3 regions of the Paenibacillus sp. FSL K6-1230 genome follow, and region 2 is predicted to be linked to each of the others. Evidence: riboswitches for the same ligand, from Rfam matches in the RefSeq annotation. Region 2 holds a riboswitch; each other region holds the start of a gene.
The links. Region 2 has a riboswitch for cobalamin ahead of MKX74_RS05935 (ABC transporter substrate-binding protein). Riboswitches for the same ligand answer to the same signal wherever they lie in the genome.
Positions count from the first base shown of each region.

Region 1: another riboswitch for cobalamin. It lies ahead of MKX74_RS17385 ((2Fe-2S) ferredoxin domain-containing protein); the one in region 2 lies ahead of MKX74_RS05935 (ABC transporter substrate-binding protein).
Region 3: another riboswitch for cobalamin. It lies ahead of nikB (nickel ABC transporter permease); the one in region 2 lies ahead of MKX74_RS05935 (ABC transporter substrate-binding protein).

Region 1 covers NZ_JBBOCK010000001.1:3,936,312-3,939,588, reverse strand. Annotated here, with positions in the region: gene MKX74_RS17390 (ABC transporter ATP-binding protein) at 1-689, shown strand, start outside; cobalamin riboswitch at 910-1,105, shown strand; gene MKX74_RS17385 ((2Fe-2S) ferredoxin domain-containing protein) at 1,330-1,707, shown strand; gene MKX74_RS17380 (NAD(P)H-dependent oxidoreductase) at 1,910-2,497, opposite strand; gene MKX74_RS17375 (MarR family winged helix-turn-helix transcriptional regulator) at 2,749-3,177, opposite strand.
Region 2 covers NZ_JBBOCK010000001.1:1,356,043-1,359,319, forward strand. Annotated here, with positions in the region: gene cbiB (adenosylcobinamide-phosphate synthase CbiB) at 1-85, shown strand, start outside; gene MKX74_RS05930 (histidine phosphatase family protein) at 243-917, shown strand; cobalamin riboswitch at 1,021-1,221, shown strand; gene MKX74_RS05935 (ABC transporter substrate-binding protein) at 1,375-2,364, shown strand; gene MKX74_RS05940 (FecCD family ABC transporter permease) at 2,361-3,277, shown strand, end outside.
Region 3 covers NZ_JBBOCK010000001.1:1,057,450-1,060,726, reverse strand. Annotated here, with positions in the region: gene nikC (nickel transporter permease) at 1-842, opposite strand, end outside; gene nikB (nickel ABC transporter permease) at 843-1,781, opposite strand; cobalamin riboswitch at 2,030-2,220, opposite strand; gene MKX74_RS04570 (glycoside hydrolase family 13 protein) at 2,577-3,277, shown strand, end outside.

The sequences.
Region 1 (3,277 bases), 2.6 Mb from region 2:
ACAATCCTATACTGACGGATGTATCCTTTGAGGCGCAGGCAGGGCAGAAGATTGCTCTTGTGGGACCTACGGGCGCTGGGAAGACTACGATCGTCAATCTGCTGACACGCTTCTATGATATCGACAGCGGAAGTATTCGTATTGATGATATACCGATTGAGGAAATGGACAAAAATAGCCTCCGCAGACAACTGGGCATGGTGCTGCAGGACGCGCATGTCTTCTCGGGCTCCATCCGGGAAAACATCCGCTTTGGACGACTGAATGCGAGCGATGATGAGGTGGTACAGGCGGCACGTCTGGCGAATGCTGATGCTTTTATCTCACGTCTGCCTGATGGCTATGATACGGATCTGGGGGTAGCTGGAGGTAATCTGAGCCAAGGGCAACGTCAATTATTAACGATTGCCAGAGCGATTCTGGCCGATCCTGCCATTCTGATTCTGGATGAAGCGACGAGTAGCGTGGATACGCGTACCGAAATGTATATTCAGGATGCTATGAAGACATTGATGGAAGGCCGAACGAGCTTCGTCATTGCCCACCGTTTGAGTACCATTCAGGATGCGGATCTGATTCTGGTTATGAAGGATGGCCGAATTGCCGAGCAGGGTACGCATCAAGAGCTGCTTGAGCGTAAGGGGTTCTATGCATCGTTGTACACAAGTCAATTTACGAACGTCAGCTAATGCGTATGATTTATGTCAGAAGCGGTAGCTTTGAACTCTTAGTCTAAATGGGGCTCGTCAAGGCTGGAATCATTCTATATAATGAGGAGAAGTGTCAATACCATTAGCTGTTAGCTATACAGCGACTGTGCCATCTTGATTGCAGAATAAGCTCATGGCCAGTCTGTACAGATTCAGCTTACGTAAGATTTGTGGAATGTTGGCATAGCTTGTATAGCTAGAACATATTTAGAATTCAGGTGCCTTTGTGATCTCACAAAGGGTAACAGGGAATAGGGTGAGAATCCCTAGCGGTCCCGCCGCTGTAACCGGGGAGCACAACTCCAAGACAAGTCACTCTGCCAATTGGCCGGGGAAGACAGGAGACTGTGTATAGATCCGGGAGCCAGAAGACCTACCTGAAGTCGATAGCAGCACCCCCTTCGAGGAAAGGAACGGTGTACATAGCATCTCGTAGCTAGTGTGGGAAAGCCCCGCTATGCCAGATGCCGGAGGAAGGATTGCCTAATGCTGAGGCTCCTGTTGTGGTAGCTCAGTATTGGCAGGCTTATTTCCGTATGTACACACCCCTGATCCGATAAGGATGCAGGGGTGTTGTTGTGTGTTGAGGGGAATCAATTGGACAGGAGTGAATGGGCAAATGGAACAGGTGACAACGAAACGAAGAGTATTAGGACAAGTGATGGTCTGCAACGGCTGCTGCTGCGGACGAACGGAGAAGGGCAAGCCAGGTATTCCCATGGATCGGCTGAAGAGTAGATGGAAGGAAGAGAAGCTGCTGAAATCCGTACAGCTCACGATTACCGGCTGTCTTGGCCCGTGTGACATTGCGAATGTCGTGTCCATCCAGACACCGGAAGGCCCGATCTGGCTTGGACGGATAGAAGAAGAGGCGGACTATGATGCTCTAATCGACTGGGCGGTTGCCTCCAGAGACGAGGAACGCTTGCAGGCTCTGCCTGAGCGACTACTCAAGTACAGATTCGAGCGCTTCAGTGCCGAGGCTGTTGCCAAGTAGAGGGGAAGCCTTGCCATGTTTCTGTAAGAAGATAAAGGGCCAGAGTCATATCACATATGATACAGTGATTGACCTCTGAGCCCTGTTTTTTCTTTATATTGTTTCCTTGTTCATGAATTGTAGCTGTTAGTGCAACTGATCAAGCTCTGCTAATGCTGAATAGTGCAGTCTGAGGAGATTGCTTCTTCATGAGCTGCTCGACTTATTGAGGGAACAGTGTGCTGATACGGTTTTTGATCTGGCTCAAAATATCAGCATAGGCTTCCTCGCTCAGGCTACCAATTCCACCAAAGAGAAGGTGGTCCACGGATTCAATACCGACAAAATCAAAAATACCAGTCGTGGACGTAATCTTCAGACCATCCGTCATGCCAATGGAGTCGTATACCTCCTTCGGTGTTCCGTGCGTATTAATGATAAGGCCTTGTTTACCCTTGAGCAGCTTGGCAATGCCTGCCTCTTCATAAGCATATGCGTAGCCGTAGGCAAATACCCGATCTACATATCCCTTCAGAATGGCTGGGAGCCCTGTCCACCAGATCGGATAAATGAAGGTCACGATGTCTGCTGCCGTGATGTAGTCTTGCTCGGTCTTAATATCCTCAGGTGTCTGTCCTGCTCTCATCGCGGCTGTGTCTGCAGAAGTCAGTACAGGCTCAAAATTCAGTTCATACAGGTCACGAACGATGACCTCATGCCCGTTACTCTCCAGGGCCTGAACTGTAGTGTTCAGAATGGCTCGGTTAAAGCTGTCAGTGTGCGGGTGTGCAAATACGATTACATGTTTCATCTAGATTCCTCCATTAAATTGAATATAGGTACTATATTATATGAGCATTTTGCATAGCTATCCAACATGGCGACTCTGCCTTGAAATGGGCCAATGCCTTCAATCCTGAAGTGCTTGTTTGCAACTTCTGTTGCGCAATGATCGTTCAACCTCATTTCGACGAATGGCCTGTGGCGCGTGCATTATGCCGCATGATAATCATTAATTGCATAGACATCAATGTATTTCGTTAAAAAAAGACAGCGCACATCTTATGTCGATAAACGCTGCAAAATATCGCCTAGCCATACTTCCAGTTGCTCCTGCTCGGCCGGGCTTAGACTGCCATAAATGGCTTGATTCAAGGTGTCTGAAATGTCTCGAAATACAGGCTCCAGTTCTCTTCCCTTATCCGTCAGATGAATTAACGTTACACGACTATCCTGATGGCTCTTGATTCGCTGAACGTAGCCGAACTTTTGTAGCTTATCTACCAGGACTGTCACAGTTGGTTGGGTACGGTGAATCCTGTCAGCCAGTGTCTTGATGGACAATCCATCCTCTTGGTAGAGATGAAGCAGGATATCTCCATGAGAGGGGACAATATCAAAGATCTGATGCTTCTCAAGCTCGGCTACAATCAGCTTGTTCATGGCATCTCTTGTTTTCCCTATAAGGGATGCGGCATTAAAATGTATCATATTTGTATGATACATAGATATCTATGTAAATGCAAGTATTTTATGACCCGTGAATAAAGTAACAAAAATGTAACCGTAGTCCTATAAATATAAATCGTTG
Region 2 (3,277 bases):
AACAGTAAGACTTATGTTCGTAGTCTGTAATCTATTTGTTGGCTTGTGTCTAGCTGTTACAGTCATCTGGCTTCTCATCGCATAAGTCAATTAGTGTAGCTCAGGATAACTTATGAATAAAGGCTGATCTGGAGGTTTGTTATCCATTTCGTTCAGCAGTGTCGGATTATGAGGTCCATGAATCAAGATCATTGAATGTGGATATTACACCATTCACCTTGGATGGGAAAGGAGATCGAGCGATGCGCGACAAAGTGGAGCTAACGCTGGTTCGCCACGGAGCTACACAGTGGAACCGGGAGAAACGCTATCTAGGACACACGGACGAGCCGCTATTGGCAGAAGCACATGATTCGCTTCGTTCATTGGGCTGTTGGCTCTCCGCGCAGAGCTTTGACCGTATCTACAGCAGTGATCTCCGGCGATGTCTGGAGACGCTGGAGTGTGCTGCTCCAGCGCTGCTGCCCAAGACGATTCGTGATGAAAGGCTGCGTGAGCTGCATTTCGGCGCGTGGGAGGGAGAGACCTATGCTACGCTTAAGGAGATCCCGCTATATCGAGCCTGGATTGATGATCCACGTCGATTCACGCCACCACAGGGTGAGAGCTGGAGTAGCATGGAAGCCCGGATGCTCTCTTTTGTGGATACATTGCGGCTGTTGTGCGGTCAGGTCCCATCTGTGGATCAGATGGATATGCAGGGCTCGACTCTCTTAGTCACTTTGCCATCTTTGACTCCTTTGTCCGTTCTGGCTGTTACCCATGGCGGAGTTATTCGTCAGTTGGCTGCCATGACCGTTGCCGGGTTAGACTTCTGGGATGTACAGGTGGAGCCGGGAGGGGTTGTCCGACTAGAGCTTACGTTTACAGCAGATGGCATCATCGGAAGCTACCTTGGACCTGTAGAGCTGGAATAAGGAAGTTGTTTTTTGTTCACTTGTACCAGTAGCTGGCGGTTGTAAGCCTATCTTATTTGGCCTATAATCACTAAGTAAGTGCAAGGGAAGCTGTCCATGTTACAATAATCTCAGCGGATTAGGTCAGCCTGTGGCAGATGTAGTGCAGGCTGTGAAAAGGGAAGCCGGTGCAATTCCGGCACGGTCCCGCCACTGTATGCTAGGGGATGTCGGCAATATGCCACTGTCAGCGGAAGATGACGGGAAGGCTGCCGGGATGCTGCACCCAGCAAGTCAGGAGACCTGCCTACTCTGCTTGGTACCACGATCCTTCGAGGAAAGGACGGCGTGTATTTAGTGATGTTCCATACAGCAGGATCATGCCGTATACACTGGAATGAACACTATAACGACCCGGTCCTCGTGAGAGGTCCGGTTTTTTGTTTTCCATTTTATTAAAGAAGACAGGAGAGAGATCATAATGACGAGAACAATGAAGATATGGATGACGGGGCTGCTGTCCTTACTACTCGTACTGGGGCTTGCAGCATGTGGCAACGGAGCGAATCAGGGGACGACGCAGCAAGGTGCAGAGCAGGAGCAGCAACAGGCGGTGGAGGCCGGTCCTACGGAATATCCGCTTACTGTCAAGGATGCGACAGGGCATGAATTCACCTTCGAGAAAGCACCGGAGCGAATCGTATCTGTCTCCCCGGCGGAGACGGAGGCACTCTTTGCTATTGGACTGGATGAAGAGATCGTTGGGGTGTCAGATTACGATGATTACCCGCAGGCAGCGCTGGACAAGCCCAAAATGGGTGGCATTACAAAGCCGAATGAAGAATCTATCATTGCCGCTCAACCGGATATAGTATTTGCGGGTATCTCATTAAGCGAAGAAGCTACCAACAAGCTAAGATCGCTTGGCATCCAGATTTTCAAGACAGATCCCAAGACCTTCGACGATGTGATGGCTAATATTACGCTCTATGGACAGATTGCAGATCGTCAGGTAGCAGCTCAAGCCGTGACGGATCAAATGAAGGCGGATATTGCTGCGGTGAAGGAAGGCGTCAAAAATATCGGAGAAGACCAGCGGCTGAAGGTGTATGTCGAGTTCTCGCCAGGCTGGACGGTCGGTAAGGGCGAATTCATGGATGAAATGATTACGCTGGCTGGCGGTATGAATATAGCATCAGACATGACGGGCTGGAATCCGATCAGTGAAGAGAAGGTGATTGCTGCGAATCCAGATGTTATTCTATACGGCAGTAATGTAGTGGATTCGAAGACTGGAGAGACGCTGGAGCAGATCATCAAGGGGAGACAGGGTTGGTCGAAGATTAATGCGATCCGCAACAACCGCGTATTCGGACTGGAGGATAATCTGATCAGCCGTCCAGGCCCGCGTGTCACGGAAGGACTCAAGGAGGTTGCCAAAGCAATCTATCCTGAAATCTTCAAATGATCCGTTCACTAGCAGGCTATGGAGCGCTTGGTGGCGCGCTGCTCCTTTTGACGTTGCTCGTCTGCCTGGGGATTGGCTCAGTGCATCTACCCATCTCTCATATTGCAGGCATTCTGGGGCATCAGCTTCCCTGGCTGAAGGAAAGTATTACGCCTTATTGGGAGGCTTCCGCTGAGCAGATTATTGTGCAGGTGCGCTTGCCCCGCGTATTGCTGGGTATGCTAGCTGGTGCAGCCTTGTCGCTGGCAGGAGCCGCTTTTCAGGGAGTGCTACGCAATCCGCTGGCGGACCCTTTTACCCTAGGGGTGTCCTCGGGGGCGGCTGTTGGGGCAGCGGTACTGATTTATTGGGGATTGCAGTATGCCTTCTTCGGTCTATGGACATTGCCGATGATCGCTTTTGTTACAGGAGTTACGACCCTATGGGCCGTCATTACGCTGGCTCGGGAAGGTAGGCGGATTCCCACGAATAGCCTGATCTTGTCCGGGGTGGTCATGCAGTCCTTTCTGGGTGCGGTTGTATCATTTCTAACAGCTATGTCCAAGGAGACGGTCAATGAGATTCTATTCTGGACCATGGGAAGTCTCAGTCTGAAGGGCTGGCCTTATGTATTCCTGCTACTCCCCTATGTGCTAGTCGGCATCCTGTTTCTGTGGAATCGCGCTCGGGTGCTGAACATTCTGGCTCTCGGGGAGCGTCAGGCCGCTCATGTAGGTGTGAAGGTAGACCGCACGAAGCTGTGGGTCCTGATCGTAGCTACGTTATTAACGGCTGCTGCCGTTTCCATTTGTGGCGTGATCGGGTTCGTGGGTCTCGTCGTTCCACATATGATCCGACTCATTACAGGTCCTGATTATCGTCTCATTATTCCCCTTTCCGCCTTGGGTGGTGCGATCTTTATGGTCTGGGCAGA
Region 3 (3,277 bases), 300 kb from region 2:
TAGCGTCTATGTCTGGGGTCGAGCACATCACGCAAGCTATCTCCCAGCAGATTAAAGATCATCACGGTGCAAAAAATGGCAAGCCCCGGATACATCAGCAGCCAAGCAGCTGTCTGCATATATCTTCGTCCCTCGCTTAGGAGCGCCCCCCATTCCGGCTCTGGCGGCTGTGCGCCTAGACCCAGGAAGGACAAGCCCGAGATGGACAGCAGCATACCACCGATATCCATCATCGCCATTACGACTAAAGGTGGCAGTACATTGGGCAGAATATATCTCAGCAGAATTCGGGCGGGGCATGCTCCACCGAGTGCAGCCGCCGTAACGTACTCCTTTTGCTTGTGCTGAAGCACCATACTTCGCACCATACGGGCATACTTGGCCCACCACACGACAGACAGTGCCACTACGGTATGAAGCAGACCTGGACCAAGCATTCCCGCAACGGCAATGGCGAAGATAATGCCCGGAAAGGCCATAAGCGTGTCCGCAAGTCGCATAAGCACCGTATCCAGCCATTTGCCTGCATAACCTGCCAGGATACCTACCGTCATCCCGATTGCAGCTACCACTGTAACTAACACAAAGGTCATAAGTAGTGAGGTCCTTGCCCCATACAGCACCCGAGACAACAAACAGCGTCCGAGTTGATCCGTTCCAAAGGGGTATTGCTTGTCTGGCGGCTGCAGCACCCTCGTGAAATCCGTGGCATAGGGATCATGTGGTGCCAGTAAAGGCGCGAGGATGGCGAGTAGCAGCCATAGACCAGCCACGCCTAACCAGACAGAGAATAGTCGATGCTGCATCCATAGCCGTATTAGCCGTTGTGTCAACATGCTCATCTAGACATCCTCCCCAAGTCTGAGGCGCGGATCTCTTACATGTGCCCAGATATCTACGAACAGATTAATCGCCACGTACATGACAGCCATCCAGACCACATAGCCTTGAATCAAGGGGTAATCGCGTGCAATAATCGCTTCCAGTGCCAATTGCCCCACACCCGGCCATACAAATACACTCTCAATAATCGCAGCGCCGCCCAGTAAAGCACCCGTGGACATCCCAAGCAGCGTCATGATCGGAAGCAACGCATTCGGCAGAACATACCGCAGCATGACTGTCCTCTCCTGTATCCCACGGGCTCTGGCCCCAGTTACATAATCCTGAGACATCTCCTCCAGCAGCACTGTACGTATCTGTCTGCTATATTGCGCTATCAACGGTACGGCCAGCGTACAGGCCGGGAGGATCAGACTGCGGACACCTGTCCTGCCCACGACCGGGAGAATCTGCAGCTTGACTGCAAAGAGCAGCATGAGAAGTAGTCCCAGCCAGAAGCTAGGCATCGACAGTCCTGCAAAAGAAAAGACCCGAATGAGATAGTCCTTGGCACGGTTAGGCTGCATCGCGGCTGTCATCCCAAGCGGAAATGAAATCAGCACCACCAGTAGTAGAGCAGCACCAGCCAGCTCTAACGTAGCAGGCATTCTGGACAGCAGAACTTCCGTCACTGGACGTCCGTATGTATAGGACATGCCAAAATCACCAGTCAGCGCCCGCAGGACCCAGTAGCCATAGCGGGCAAGAAAAGGCTGATCCAGCCCCAGCTCTGTCCGCACCTGTGCGACTAGTTCCTCCGAAGGGGTGACTCCCGTAGACATCAACATCAGCCTTGCAGGATCGCCCGGCGACAGATAAGTAAGCAAGAAGGTCAGGAAGGAAATCCCCAGCAGCACGCCGACCAGTTGGAGCAATCTTTGTACAATATATCGGCTCACGCCTTTCGCCGTCCTCTCCTGATATGAATAAGCAGCTGAAATAAGCAGTTCTGCAGTTCTGCATTGCTGCCGGTCTGAAATACTGTATTACGAAGTAGGATGCATACTTTCATCCTCATGGAGCAGGCTACGCACATAGCAAAAAGAGCGACCTCTCCCGTGTAAAAAACGGAAAAAAGTCGCTCCAAATAGACAGATTTTCGGTGAAAATCGGACTCCTGTAACACCTTCCTATCTTCCGTAGGCATTGCTGTGTTGTTGAACGGGCAGGTCTCCTGGCTCCAGAATCATCGTCCATACAGCTACCTTCCCGGGGATCACCCAGTGGCATTTGCTGCGACTCCTCTGTTACAGTGGCGGGACCGCGCCGGTATTGCACCGGACTTCCCTTTTAAGCAGCCATCCTTATGGATGGAGCACCCGTTCCATGTATGCAGTTGGTATACCAATCCACCACTATATCGTAATAGCATTATCGTAGCACAGCGTCTTAGAACCCAATCTATCTTTTCCTAGTATAAAGCGCATGGGCGGAATGAGCAAAGTTTTTCTGTTTTCTTCCACTTTCTCAGCATCTCGTTCAACTCAAAATGAAGCGCTCCCACATCCACTTGATGCTCCTGGTAAAAAATGTGGTCGGAAGGGTTCACATTTCACCTGTTCAACTGTATAATAATGACATAATTTAAAGGCTATGCTGCCGAAAGGTACAACCTCGTCAACATTGGAGGTTGTACCTTTTTTGCGTTCATGGCCGAAATACCACCATTATCCCATCCAAGGAGTGAATGTCCAATGCTACTTGAAGCCATCTATCACCGTGCACGTTTGAACTGGTCGTATGCCTATGACCGCAACACCCTCCATATCCGTCTGCGAACAGGTCACAACGACATGGAGCAAGTATCCGCCATCATCGGGGATAAATACGCCTGGGAGCACACAGCTCGCACTCTTCCGATGCGCAGGTTCGCCAGCGATGCTCTGTTCGATTATTGGCAGGTGGAGGTGCAGCCTCCATACCGCAGATTACGATACGGCTTCGAGTTGGAGAAAGACGGCGAACGTCTCTGGATGACCGAGCGGGGATTCGAGACGAACTTGCCGGAGCATCCACTTGAATTTTTCGATTTCCCCTTCCTGCATTCGGCGGATATGTTCGAAGCGCCAGCCTGGGTGAAGGATGCAGTCTTCTATCAGATCTTCCCGGAGCGTTTCGCTAATGGCGATCCCACAATCAGCCCCAAAAACGTAGAGCCATGGGGAGGCGAGCCTACGCCAGTCAATTTTTTTGGCGGGGATCTGCAGGGGGTACTGGATCACCTGGACCATCTGAATCGACTAGGCGTAAATGCCATTTATTTCACCCCGCTGTTCGAAGCCAGCACCAACCATAAATACAACACCGCCGACTACCTGGCGATAGATCCCCATTTCGGCACGAACGAGAAGCTGAAGGAGTTGGTAGACGCCTGCCACGCGCGGGGTATCCGGGT